One region of the Bacillus sp. H1a genome, then DNA from elsewhere that is predicted to be linked to it. Evidence: predicted binding sites of a transcription regulator. Region 1 holds the regulator's gene; each other region holds the start of a gene.

What was found. The regulator LexA, encoded in region 1, represses DNA repair genes until DNA is damaged. The targets are predictions, from matches to a motif close to CGAACATATGTTCG.
Region 2: the regulator LexA is predicted to act here: its motif matches at 2,748-2,761, upstream of addB (helicase-exonuclease AddAB subunit AddB).
Region 3: the regulator LexA is predicted to act here: its motif matches at 1,853-1,866, upstream of U860_RS0129480 (YolD-like family protein).

The regions. Positions count from the first base shown of each region.
Region 1 is NZ_AYMH01000018.1:9,453-14,012, forward strand. It holds gene U860_RS0107420 (PadR family transcriptional regulator) at 1-34, shown strand, start outside; gene U860_RS0107425 (DUF1700 domain-containing protein) at 27-569, shown strand; gene U860_RS0107430 (DUF4097 family beta strand repeat-containing protein) at 570-1,376, shown strand; gene lexA (transcriptional repressor LexA) at 1,463-2,083, opposite strand; gene U860_RS0107440 (recombinase family protein) at 2,225-2,881, shown strand; gene U860_RS0107445 (DUF896 domain-containing protein) at 2,927-3,166, shown strand; gene U860_RS0107450 (bifunctional metallophosphatase/5'-nucleotidase) at 3,213-4,560, opposite strand, start outside.
Region 2 is NZ_AYMH01000050.1:2,589-7,148, reverse strand. It holds gene addB (helicase-exonuclease AddAB subunit AddB) at 1-2,722, opposite strand, end outside; gene lepB (signal peptidase I) at 2,839-3,402, opposite strand; gene U860_RS0122915 (TVP38/TMEM64 family protein) at 3,458-4,051, opposite strand.
Region 3 is NZ_AYMH01000090.1:5,622-10,181, forward strand. It holds gene U860_RS0129460 (SMI1/KNR4 family protein) at 12-449, opposite strand; partial or broken gene U860_RS32235 (hypothetical protein) at 471-738, opposite strand; gene U860_RS0129470 (hypothetical protein) at 1,116-1,337, shown strand; gene U860_RS0129480 (YolD-like family protein) at 2,042-2,377, shown strand; gene gerPF (spore germination protein GerPF) at 2,601-2,816, opposite strand; gene U860_RS0129490 (hypothetical protein) at 3,030-3,374, shown strand; gene U860_RS36705 (hypothetical protein) at 3,403-3,603, shown strand; gene U860_RS0129495 (hypothetical protein) at 4,022-4,560, shown strand, end outside.

The sequences.
Region 1 (4,560 bases):
AGAAATTATTGAAGGGGTGAATTGGGATGAATAAAGAACAGTTCCTTCGGGAATTATCGAATCAGCTTAGAAAGTTACCGGAAGAAGAGAGGAAAGACATTTTATTCGATTATGAAGAGCACTTTCAGTTTGGGGTAGAAGAGGGGAAAACTGAATCGGAAATAATAAAAGGACTTGGTTCTCCGAAAGTGATTGCAAAAGAATTATTAGCGATGTATCGCTTTGATGAAATGAAAAAAGATCCATCGACTTCAAATGTGACAAGAGCTGTCATGGCGGCGATTGGACTTAGTTTGTTTAATTTTATTATTGTGTTAGGCCCATTAATTGCAATTATTGCTACTATATTTTCTCTTTGGGTTGCGGGGATTTCTAGTGTAGTGACACCATTTTTTGTTATTCTAAAAGTGTTTATGGGCACTTTTTTATGGATTGATTTATTCGTTAGTATCACGTTTGTTGGAGTTGGTTTGTTGTTATGTATTGTAGCTTTTTATAGTACGAAGTGGTTTAAAAGATTATGCGTACGATATGTAATATGGAACTTCAAAATGATAAAAGGGGAGTAAATGATGAAAAAACTATTATTAGTAGCTATCGCTTGTATCATTATTGGAGTAATAGGGATTTCACAAACATATGAAAAAGCAGTACAAACTGCAGAAAAAGGAAATAAAGAAGACGTAATTAAAAATGAAACGCTAAAAAATGTAGAAGTTAAGTTAGATGCAGGAGATATTGTTGTCCAAAAATCTCCTGATTCCTCTTTTTATGTAAAGCAATCAGGAGATTTACGTAAACAGAAGATTCGTATAGCTGAGGATGGTGACACATTAAAGATTCAAGGAGAAATAGAGAAAGGTGTTTCATTTGATTTCTCATTTTTTACTTTCAATTTTCAAACGCCTATATTGACTATATTTATACCTGAACGTTCTTATCAAGAGATAAAAGTAAATTCATCCGCTGGGCAAATAGAAATAAGTGATGTGAAAAGTGACTACGTAAGTGCTGGGACACTTGGTGGAGATGTGGATCTGGGACATATAACTGCTAAGAGTGTAGATGGATCTTCAAAAGCTGGTAGCGTGAATGTAAAGAAAGTGATTGGGAAAGTAACAGCAAAAACAGCTAGTGGTGATGTGGATGTTATTGATCATGATTCTAAATATGATCTAGAGGCAAGCTCAACTGCTGGTGATGTAGATATTACTTTATTGGAAAAACCGAAAGACGCAGTTATAACCGGGCGAAGCACTGCTGGAGACGTGACAATTTTTAATGAGGAAAATAAAAATATAACAATTGGTAATGGAAGTACAAAGATTAGTGGGAAAACTTCTGCCGGAGATGTTACGATTGAAGCTCGTAAATAAGGAATAGAATGTACGGAAATCTATCAAAATACAAAAAGAAGATAATTACTTATATAAATAAGGTAATTATCTTCTTTTTATTATTTTTAATGTAAATCGCGATATACGCCAATTACTTTTCCGATAACTGACACTTGTTTTAAAATGATAGGTTCTAATGAAGAGTTTTCCGGTTGAAGACGGAAATGGTCTTTTTCTTTATAGAAACGTTTAACAGTTGCTTCATTGTCTTCGGTTAAGGCAACTACAATTTCACCATTGTATGCAGACTGTTGTTGGCGAACAACGACTAAATCACCATCAAAAATACCAGCTTCAATCATACTGTCCCCAGAAATACGTAACATAAACACTTGGTCTGCTCCAGCAACAATGCTAGCTGGAAGTGGGAAGTGTTCTTCTACACTTTCAACTGCTGTAATTGGTAAACCAGCAGTAACTTTTCCGACGATTGGAACTTGAATAACAGATTGTGTTTCAGTGTCCGTTCGGTCTTCACCTAAAATTTCAATTGCTCGTGGTTTTGTTGGATCGCGTCGAATATATCCCTTTTCTTCTAATCGTGATAAATGTCCGTGCACTGTAGAACTAGAAGCAAGGCCGACTGCTTGACCGATTTCACGTACGGAAGGTGGATACCCTTTTTCTTGTACTTTTAGCTTAATAAAGTCGAGAATGTCTTGCTGGCGTTTCGTTAACTTTTCCATGTTTTCTAACACCTCGTTTTCTTTCATTTTTCTTATTAATAAGTATAACATGTGAAAAAACATTCTACAAACATAAGTTCGAACGGAAGGCGAATTTATGATACACTAGAGGGAAAATATAGTGAGAAAGAGGGGTTCAAAATGAATGCAATTATTTATGCACGTGTGAGCACAACAAAAGAAGCGCAGGAAACATCATTATTGCGTCAAAAAGATGAATTATTGCATTTAGCTGAGCGCTATCAAATGAATGTTATAAAAGTAATTGAAGAGCAGGCTAGTGGTTATACAATTGAACGTGATGGCATATTAGAAGTGCTAGATACAATTCGAGATGAACAAGTTGATGTGCTTCTTATACAAGATGAAACGCGCCTTGGTAGAGGGAATGCGAAGATTGCATTAATGCATTGTTTACATAAAGAGGGAATAAAAGTTTATACGCACACGCATAATGGTGAATTACAGCTTTCGGATTCTGATTCTATGGTGTTAGATATAATTGGGATTGTTGAGGAGTATCAAAGAAAAATCCACAATTTGAAAATTAAACGTGGCATGCAAAGAGCGGTGGAGAAAGGATTTCGTCCAGAGAATAATTTGAAAAATCGTCATTTAAGTGTAGGACGCGAGAAAAAAGAAGTACCTATTGAGGAAATTGTACGTTTGCGTAGGAATGAATTAACTTTCGAAGAGATTGCAGCAACACTTCGTGGTTTCGGTCATAATGTTTCAAAAGCAACTGTGCATCGAAGATATGTCGAATATACAAAGCAATCGCTTGATAAAGAAGACTAACTATTGTATGATAATAATCAGTTTTGAGTAGAAGGGGGATTCGAGATGCTAAGTCACGAACTCATTGAACGCATTAACTTCTTAGCGAAAAAAGCAAAAGCTGAAGGCTTAACTGAAGAAGAACAACGTGAGCGCCAATCGCTACGTGAACAATATTTAAAAGGATTTCGTCAAAATATGTTAAACGAATTAAAAGGAATTAAAGTCGTTAACGAAGAAGGCACTGATGTTACACCGGCGAAATTAAAAGCTTTAAAAAAGCAAGATAATGCAAAATTAAATTAAAAGATGGGCGTAGCCCATCTTTTTTTGATATTAATAGACAGATTCGCTATTTAATAACTTTCCAGTTATGATTTGTTGTTGCTTCTATCGTTTTATGCTTCAATATATAGTTAGCGATAAGTTCAGACATATCTATTGGTATGTCTTTTATAATGGGCTTATTTTGATACATAAGGAAGTTTCCGCCACCACCTGCACGATAATTATTCATAACGACATCGTATTCTTGCTTCATGTTGATTGGAAGTCCATCATATTCTAAAAAAGTAACTCTTTCGCCAAATGGTTTTGAAATGTTTAATACGTATGAAATTCCTTCCCACATATCGTAATTATAGTGCTGCGGTTTCGGTTCTAAGTATGCATGGTTTACAATGATATTTCCGTCTACATTTAGTGCGAAATAAGTGGCGGAGAGCTCAAGAGCTTCTTTTATATCTGCTCCAGTCACTCGAATAACTTTTAATGTATTTGGATAAATATAATTAGAAACGATGTTACGCATTGTGACATGTTCGGGAAAACCAGGAGATTCATTGTGAAATAAACTTGTACAAGAAATAGAAACTTCTGCTACATCCATCTGTATTTTATTAATAAATTCAATAAAGGGATGGTCTTGTAGACGTGTTTGCAGAGCATCAGAAATTTGCATGTCTCCATTAATAAACCCAATAGGCTGATCAAGCCACTTTTGTGTTTTATCCTCGTAATCATACACAAGTGAAAGGATAGCTTCATCTTCCTGAATCCCCTGTACAGATAGTATTTCAGAATGACATTCTTTCGTAACCCACTCATTATTATTTCTTTCAAATGTAACTTCCACTTTTCCTAACGATTGTCCATTACAGCCAACTTGTAAAATTGTAACACCATTCACTTTTGTATTTGCAATCGTTCGATGTTGATGACCTGTTAGTAAAATATCTATGCCATCAATTTCATGACACATCGCATAACCTTGATTTTCACCTGTTAAAGCTTCAGTAGGTTCTCCTGTTTGTAAATCACGTTCAAATCCTCCATGGTAAGCGACGACGAGTAAGTCAGGTTTATCGTTTTCGCGGATGTAAGAAACCCACTTTTTTGTTGTTTCCAGTGCATCTTCAAATAGTAAATCTTCAATATGATGAGGTTGCTCCCAATTTGGGATGTAATGCGTTGTTACCCCTAAAATAGCAATTTTTATATTCGGCTCAATTTGCTTTATGATATATGGTTTTCCAAAATACGGTTTTTTTCTGTTTTTATTTAAAATATTAGCTGATAAATAAGGGGTATTGGCAGTTGAAATAGCATTGTTTAATATGTCCATTCCGTAATTAAATTCATGATTTCCGATAATTGCAGCATCATAATCTAGATAATTGGCTAATAAGGCCATTGGGTTC
Region 2 (4,560 bases), on a different contig from region 1:
CATGTTCACGAAGAATAAGTGACGTACGGAAAATGATTTGTTGTAGTTTTTGTTTTAAATAAAAATGACGGTTCGAACTTAATAAAATTTGTCTTTGTAATAACGGTGCAATTTCTTCTATTACTAAAGCAGAAAGGTGCTCGCACTCTTTTATTGATAAATCCGCCCAAGTACGATTTTCACGTAATAGCTTGTCTGCAATTCTCTTCAGCGCCGCATGGAATAGTTCACCAATATCTGGCGCATCAAGTTTGAAAATATCACGCTCTCTTAGCGATAAACCGTGCTGTGCGAAATGAGCGTACGCACAACGATTAAATAGCTCCATACGAGAGACGCTTCCCTTAATTGTATCTCCATATAAATCTCTACTTACATCTGTACTCAATTTCTGTGCACGATTTCGATAGAATAAGCTTGATAACACACGGCTACTTTTTTGCTTCCATTCATCTGAAGTAACGTAGAAGTTATATACGTCCCACCAAAAATCTAAATTGCCTTCAAATCCGTAGCGCTTCCACGTTTGCAGTTGCTGCATTACGTAAGACAACGTTACTTCTGGCGTGGCTACGTATGAGATTTGTTCCGAACGTGATAAGTCATTTACGTCATTTGTTATAAACGCTTCTTTCACATCAGGGAATATTCTTTTTATTTTCTTAATAAAGCTAGAAGCAAGTAACGTCTTGCCTTCTTCATCTGCAAGCGGACAAGATATATATAATTTCTCAGACGCTCTCGTCACCATTTGGTACATAACGAACTGTTCTTCTAATAATGTTTGTCTCGTTGTCGGTGCTAATTCGATACCCGCAGCGGTAAGAACATCTCTTTCTTCATCAGAAAGCATACCTTCATCCATAGGTGCTGCTGGAATCACTCCTTCATTTACTCCAATAACGAATGTCGCTTTAATATTTGACAATCTAGAACGATCAATATTAGCAATTAACACTTGGTCTAGTGACGGTGGAATGTTCGCAAATTGAAGCGCCTCAAGACCTGTCGTCATGACCTCAGTAAACATAGAAAGGGACATCTTCTCCTCGCCAAGCATCTCAACGAACGTATCAAGAAGACTCATCACCTCTTCCCACACTTGCTCATGGTCTGTTGCAAATAAGAAATCTCCGCTTTCTTCTGCACGAATACGTAACTCTTCTAACTTTTTCGGAACGTCAAGCTCCTCTAAAAATAAGTATACTGCTTCGCACATTTGCATAACTGTTCCAGCACGCTTCAGTCTTTTTTGCATACGAATAACTGGCGTTCTTACAATGTCACGAAGGCGATTAATTTTCTCTTCCATTTCACGTTCACTATCTGTTATCATTCCGCTTGCATCATCAAGTGAACGATAACGTCGATACATCCACGGATCTTCAGAAGTCCATCTCTTTCCTTGTATACCGTACGCTAAACAGTAGTTTTCAAATTCATCCATCTCTTCACGCATCGCTTCTTTTCTTACGTCTAATGGATATAAAAGCTCTGTTTTTATGCAGCGAAACACCGCATCATAGCGCCAATTCCCGCTAATGATCTCTAAAGCAGAACGAATGCATTCTACTAGCGGATGATGTGACATCGGGCGTTTTTCATCAATGAAATGCGATATATTATAATCCATAAATAAAGTTCGCATTACATCGTAATAACTTTCTCCGTTACGAAGAAGTACTGCGATATCTCGGTAACGATAATCTTCATCCGCCACAAGTCTTCGAATTTCACGAGCAACGCCTTCTACTTCAGCTCGTAAATTAGCCGCTGTACTAATCGTTACACTCGCCTCTCCGTGAAACTTTTCATTTGGACGCGCTTCATAATGAGTTTCTAAATGCGCTAATGCTGGCGAATGAAAACGCGGCTGTTCCATAAGTGGAATCGTTTTTTCAATTTCTATTTTCTCTTCACGCGCTACTTGTTTTATTTTTTCATACGTTAACGTCGTTTCATAAAATAAATCTAGTTCATTCACTGGCTGTGCTAACGTTTTTTCATCCAGCGTTAATGTTATTGTTACTCTAGTTCCTAATCTCATTAACCCTCTAACAATTTCTAGCTCTTGAGGAGAAAATGAATGGAATCCATCTATATAAATTTCCGCGTCTTTTACATACTCAGAGTCTGGAAGCTTCTCAACTAATAATTGTAAGTAGTCTTCTGAATCTAAATATCTTCCAATTAAAGCACGTTCAAAGTCATCATATAATAACTGTAAATCATACACTTTATTCGCGAGCAACTTTTGCTCTGCACTACTGCTGTGCGCATCTAAATGTTGCCACATTTCATATACGTTAGACGGCGTCACATTATAACGTTTAAACTCCGCAATCATACTACCAAGGTGTTCAAAGAAACCGTTTTGCTCTGCTGCTTTTTGAAACACAGATAGTCCATCTTTACGGGATTCTACAATTTTACGAAGTAACATATGCACACCAGCTTCATCAATATGAAGACGACTTGCTCCGCCCACTTCTTGTAGCACCTTCCACGCTAATCGCGAAAAACTAAAAACTTGTGCCCGAATAGAACCTCTTACATCCTCGCTCCCAATTAACGCCTGCTGCGTTTGGAATGTCATCTGTTCTGGCACAAGATATAATATTGTTTTCCCTCGTGGACGCTGCTTTAACTCTTCTTGCACTTCACGTAAACAAAGTGCACTTTTTCCACTTCCAGCTCTACCAATCACAAATCGAAGTGACATGTAACCACACCTTTCACTTACATAACGAACGTTAGTTTGCTACTATAATTGTATTATAGGACACGAAAAAAGACAAACCGAGTTGTTTGCCTTTTTTTATACTTCTACTTAGTATATCAACCTTTTGAAAAATTCGTTTGCACCTCTTGAATTGGCCAATATCGTAAATCAACTTTACCGACAACTGTATCAGCTTTCACAAAACCGAAGTGTCTACTATCCCAACTCCCGAGGCGGTTATCACCTATTACAAAAATATACCCAGGTGGTACAAACTTTTCTCTCGTTAATTCTTCTAATGTAAAATTACCTGTTAGTTGCCTTCCATTTACCTCTTTCTTATACTTCTCTAAATAAGGCTCATCAATAAATTGACCATTTATATACAGCTTATCATGCTTATATTCGATATGATCCCCAGGTAAACCGATAATTCGCTTTACATAGTCCTCTTTTTTATTCGCATGAAAAACGACAACATCAAATCGATTCAAGTCCCCTACTTGATAACTTACCTTATTCACAACGAGCATATTGCCATCTTGCAATGTCGGCATCATAGACTTCCCCTCTACAACGTACGTTGAAAAGAAAAACGTTCGAAAAAATACAGCTAATAGTACACCTATTAAGATTGTTCTCATCCACTCTAGGCCTTCTTTTTTCAAAGTTTTCTTCATTCGCTTCTCCCCTCGCCCTTTAATAATGAAGCTTGCCTTTACAAGAAGACTATTCTTAATGTAGTTCTAATTTCACTTCAATTTTTTTACCGACATACCATAAAATAAAAATAACAATCCCAACGATAATTGATTTCACCGGATTATGAATAAACGAAGTTAAATCATGACCGATATAAGTTAAAATAAAGATCATAACAAGCTTTCCGAATGCTAATGCTAGTCCAAACTGTTTCACACTAATACGTGATAAACCAGCTACAACATTAATAAGCGCAGACGGTGTAAATGGAAAACAAAATATGACGAAAATTGGTGCGAACCCTTTCCTTTCAATCCACCCCATTGCTTTTCGTACTCTCTCATGTTTATTTACAAAAGAGAAAAAACGACTTCTTCCAAAGCGGCGGATAATGAAAAATACAAGTAACGCTCCTATTACTGATCCAAGCCATGAATAAAGAAATCCATACCAAAAGCCAAATGCAACAGCATTCGCCAACACAAACACAATGAGTGGCAATGCTGGAATGAGCGCCTCTATCATCGGTAAACCAATACCAAGAAGTGGTCCGAACGCTTTATAACTTTCAACAATATGATCCATATTTTCTGGTGAAAAATACTCTTTGATTGTCTGAAAATCCATTCTACACTTTACCCCTTTACTCTAATTACTCCCTCTACTGTATCATTGCTTATAGGAAAGAGGAAATGGTAGATATGACATATGGAGATGTAATTATTAAGTTTCCATATCTTTCGTGAGAATTCCTTCCTTATTAAACTATAATAATCTTTCAATATTCGACAGGATATGAAGATAATTTAGACACCACGCACAGATTATGAAAAAGAAGAATATATAGAAAGTGCTAATCCGTATTTCCCAAAAAAATAACCTTACTACGCGTAAGGCTATTTCTACTAGCTAGTTCTTACAAAAAACTTTTTTAGCAAGCGTATACTATCAATCACGATAAGTATTAATAAATATTAGAAAGATAGTATTAATACTGTACTCTGAATAGGTAACATTCGAAATTTATAAGGAAAGAACTATCATGTATGCCTTGAATATAAAATGATATGCAATCACACTACATTAATTATATATAGGAAAATAACCTTTATATTGTAATTTTACACCATTTAAAA
Region 3 (4,560 bases), on a different contig from region 1:
ACGATGTGCTGTTACATAATCAGTTTTAAAAATTCCTCTAAAGAATCCGCTATTTTTGTAGAACCCGAGTAAATAGGACATTGGCCTAATTCATTTTCTTCTTTGAATTTAATTGTTAAAAAATTTAATTCTGTTACTTCAAAAAAAACCAGCGATTCTTCATCATCAACACCATCTATATTGGGGTTGTATTCATAAATATCTTCCCTTAAACGAAAATCAGAAACCGAAAATGGGTCCATAAATCTATTAAAAAAGAACCTATCTGATGCTTCTAAAAAACCATAACCAATTTCCTTGTAAAAATCTTTTAATTCTTTAGGGAATTTCAATTTTAACAACTCTTCTGCCTCTTCTATTTCCTCACTTTTTAAAGGATAGAAAATAGGTGTTTGATCAGCTTTTACACTTTCATTAGCTACAACATACTTTTTCAAAAAATCAAACATAGCTTTTGTTACCTCCGTTAATTACTTTTTAAAAATTTCTCTTGAGATACTGTCCTTAGCGTGTATACCACCTTGATGTTCATCAGGGTATTTAGCTGGGTGCATATTCCACCATTCATGTTCTCCACCATGTGCATTTTTCAATAAAATGATGTGCATCAAATGGCTTATCAATTCTCCGTGATACTTTACCTCTTTTCGAAATAACTTCCTCCGTATATGTAGGCTATGTTTGGCCTGTTTCCTTTTCCCATTCAGCTATCAGCTTATTTTTTAAGGAAGGATATTTTCCGCACATAAGTACCCAAATGGGAACATAATCATTATATAAGAAGGGATGTGTGTATTATCTTATCAAAAAAAGTGCTAACAAGTTTGCAAACGAACTTGCTAACACCAATACGAAATAGACATAAAATATCGCTGATTTTTCATCTTCAATAATAGCCATAATCAATTAGAACACACTAATCAGAAGTACTCATAAAATCATTAGCAATACATATCATATTATTGGAAAAGATATTGATGTTATAGGAAGTGAAAAGCTGAGCATTCTATTAAAAAGGATGTTCTTTTTTTGAAAGCAAATTATAAATAAAAATAGGATGAATATTTTTAGACTTATTATCTACTAGATTATAAAGTTAACTTGGGGGAGAATATATGAAGGTTATCTTTAAGAGAGAAGGCGGAGGGAAAATATTTGAATCATCAGATGAAAATATAAGCGATCTATTAGCTGTATTAAAAGAAACAAAAGGGATTAAGATTGGGATGGTTGAGTATAAAGTATTAGAATATAAATTGGAATATTATCGGCATCCGAAAAAAGGAGAAACAGAGAGGGAGTTACATATTATAATGCAGCCTATACATATTAATTAATTGGTAGTGACAATAGTCGATTATATACCTTGTAGAGTAATATATACAGATTGGATTTAATGAATTTTAATAAAATTATGTATGAAAAAAGAGCGCCAAAAGCGCTTCTTTTTCATAGTAAACTATGAGGAATAAGGTGTTTTACATCATATGCTTTTTAAGTTTTGTAAGTTTGTTAATAATAAAAGTATATGCTTAAGTTGTTGGGTTGATGATGAAGATAAGGAAAAAGTAGGGGGATTGAAATTAAAAATAAATCATTTTGATATAGATGAAATTTGTATTCCAGAAAGAACGTTAGTCAGGATAGAAAAGTAAAGTTAGAAATATATTTTATTAGAAAAAAGCGACTTCACTTAAGGTGGAGTCGTTTTTGTAGTTGCTACACGTATTTTGTCTGGCGATAGGAAGTGTAAAAAACTTAATTGGTCAGGGTGAATAATCATTGGGAATGGACAAACTATATTGATTTAAGTTTCATTTTGTTAAAAAAATATGCATGTTCCTCTTTCTTAAGAACATTAGTTCGTGTATGATTAGAACAAGTGTTCTTCAGTTAAGGAGTCATAATTAATACCTACAATTCATGAATAATTGTAAGTTTGAACACTACTTATAAATAAGAGATGGACAGAGTGTATTTAAAAGTGAAATTTCTTTTTATATAGAATCGATAGATATAAAAAATCGAGGGGATAAAGAAAATGAATCAAGTAAAGATGCAGAAAAAAGGAAGAGAGTGGGTTCCGTTTACAGTAATGTCGGAACAATTGTTTAGTATGCGAGAGGGGATTAGAGAGAAATTAAGAGTAAAGAGACCGATATTAACGAATGAAGCGAAAGAGAGAATTTCTGATAAATTGTTAACTTCATTATTGTCTGAAGAAGAGATGTTAGTGACATATTTTGAAGAAGGGTACATACTTACAAGTTATATGACAGTGGTTCATATAAATCCAATTCAGCAGGATGTAGTTTGTACAGATGCTTTTTATAAAACGTATGTATTTTCTATTGTGGACATAATTGATGTAACATAAAAGAAGCTGGATTTTGAAATTTAGCTTCTTTTATTTTTCTTAGTAGAGATGAATAAGGAAGTAGCCACATGAAAAAGCAGCTAGATACAAGCTAGCTGCTTAGCCCCAGGGAAAGGGAGAAAGAGATTGATTGGTACTCAAAAAATCAACGATAGCTGTTTAACAGCCTGTGTATAGTATGGACAAATCTAAATATGTTATACAAAAAAGATTGAAGAATTGTTTAGGCCGTACCAACTTGGTTTTGATCTGCAAGGTCAGAATCGAATGTATTCGTTGCACTAACACCACTAAAAGTATTAACTACAAAACCAACGTTAGATGCGCCAGAGCCGTTATAAGCTTTCGTATTCTCTTTTGGAGAAACATTGTAGAAATCACCTAAGTTGAAAGATCCGTTACTATTTTGTACAACTAAATTGCCTACAACTGAGGGCATGATTTTCACCTACTTTTTAAGTAATTGTTAACACTACTATATGATGTTATAGTCCAAAGGGTTCATTTAACAAATGTTACGGAGTAGAAAAACGTTTGAGGCTTTGTTTAATCAACTTATCAAAAAGTATGTTAAAATTAACGCAGAGTTGAACATTAAAAAGAATAAATTTGTATAATTGATATATACGAAAAAAGAAGGATGCAAAATGTTATGAATAATGTTATGAAAAAAGTAGATTTAACAGATGCAAAATCAAGTAACCTTGTTGCACTTATTTATAGTAATGATGTTACATTGGTTGAAAAAGCATTTTGTCCTAATGAAATAAAATTAAAGTTAAATGAAATAGCAATTTTATCGGCAATTAAAACAGCACATATTACGAAAGTATCTATAAGGAAAGAACTCGAAGTGATTTTTCATGATACCGGTGTTTTGTTAGTAAAACACAACGCGGATAATAATAGTAGTCAGTCTATAACAATGCATTTTGAACAATTTAAAAAGTTGCAAAATGAAATTGAGAATTTACATAAAAGTATGCAATTAGACTAAATGAAAATTTTTCGATAGGGTAGGTTATATTAAGTTAAAAAAGTGGATTGGAAAATATTTAGATGAATCGAACTGTAAACATAAATATAGCTTCATTGGGATGCAGGATAATGAAGATTATAAAAATGGTAAATTGGGTGTAGCCTATATTTATCGTTGTGAGAAATGTGGGAAAGCGAAAATAAAATTTAAAAATAATAATGATATAAACATTGATTTTTTTGATTGATAAACAAAAAGAGAAACTAAAAAAAGTAAAATAGTATTCCCAGTTTTGAAGGACAAGCATATATTAAAGTATATAAGAAGCATTTGCTAATTACATCTTCATCGAAAAACTCCTTGCCAAAAAAGAGCGCCTGAAAGGTGCTCTTTTTGTATCATCCTGCTATTTGTGGGCAGTAAGACTTCTACCTCAAAATTTGGCGGAAGCAAAGAAGTTAGGTAGGAGTCGGTCTGCCGGTAAAAGTCCGATTGGTGAGGGCTAATAATCAGCGGGGATGGGCAAAAACTCCACTGATTAAAGTTTCACTATAGTAGCACCTTATGTGATGCACAAAATTACATATGAAAAATAAAATAATGAATTAAAGGTGATATTTACTTATTTTAATTGCACAAGAAAATTTTATTATAGGTGATGGGAAATGAATCCACGCGGTTTAGAATTGACAGGGGCATGGTTTCAAGTAGGAGGAAATCTTACGGCAGCTATTGGAACAACAAGAGGATTTATAGGAGAAGAAAAGATTGAATCGGATCTGGTTATTGTAGGGAGTTCATTACAAGCCCTCGGCTATATATTACAAATTGTAGCATATATTAATACAAAAGATGAAGGTAAACGAGGGAATCAAGATGAACGTATGGATAATAAAAGTAAAGAGTTAGAGGAAACGGGGATTGAGCTATTAGCTTTAGGTAATATTTCAAATGTAATAGGAACGTATTTTAATGTAAATGAACAAACGCAAGAAAATGATTATCTTATAATTACAGGGAACAGTTTACAATCGATTGGAGCTTTTTTAGGAGTAGAAGCAGCCCTGCGTGAGGTGAATGGAATTCAGCGAGTCATTGTACTAGGGAATTCTATGCAAAGTTTAGGAGCGGGATTACAAGCGTATCAAGGTATTTACAATATATCAAAAGAGGAAAGGGATAATGAAGACATCGGTAAAGATAA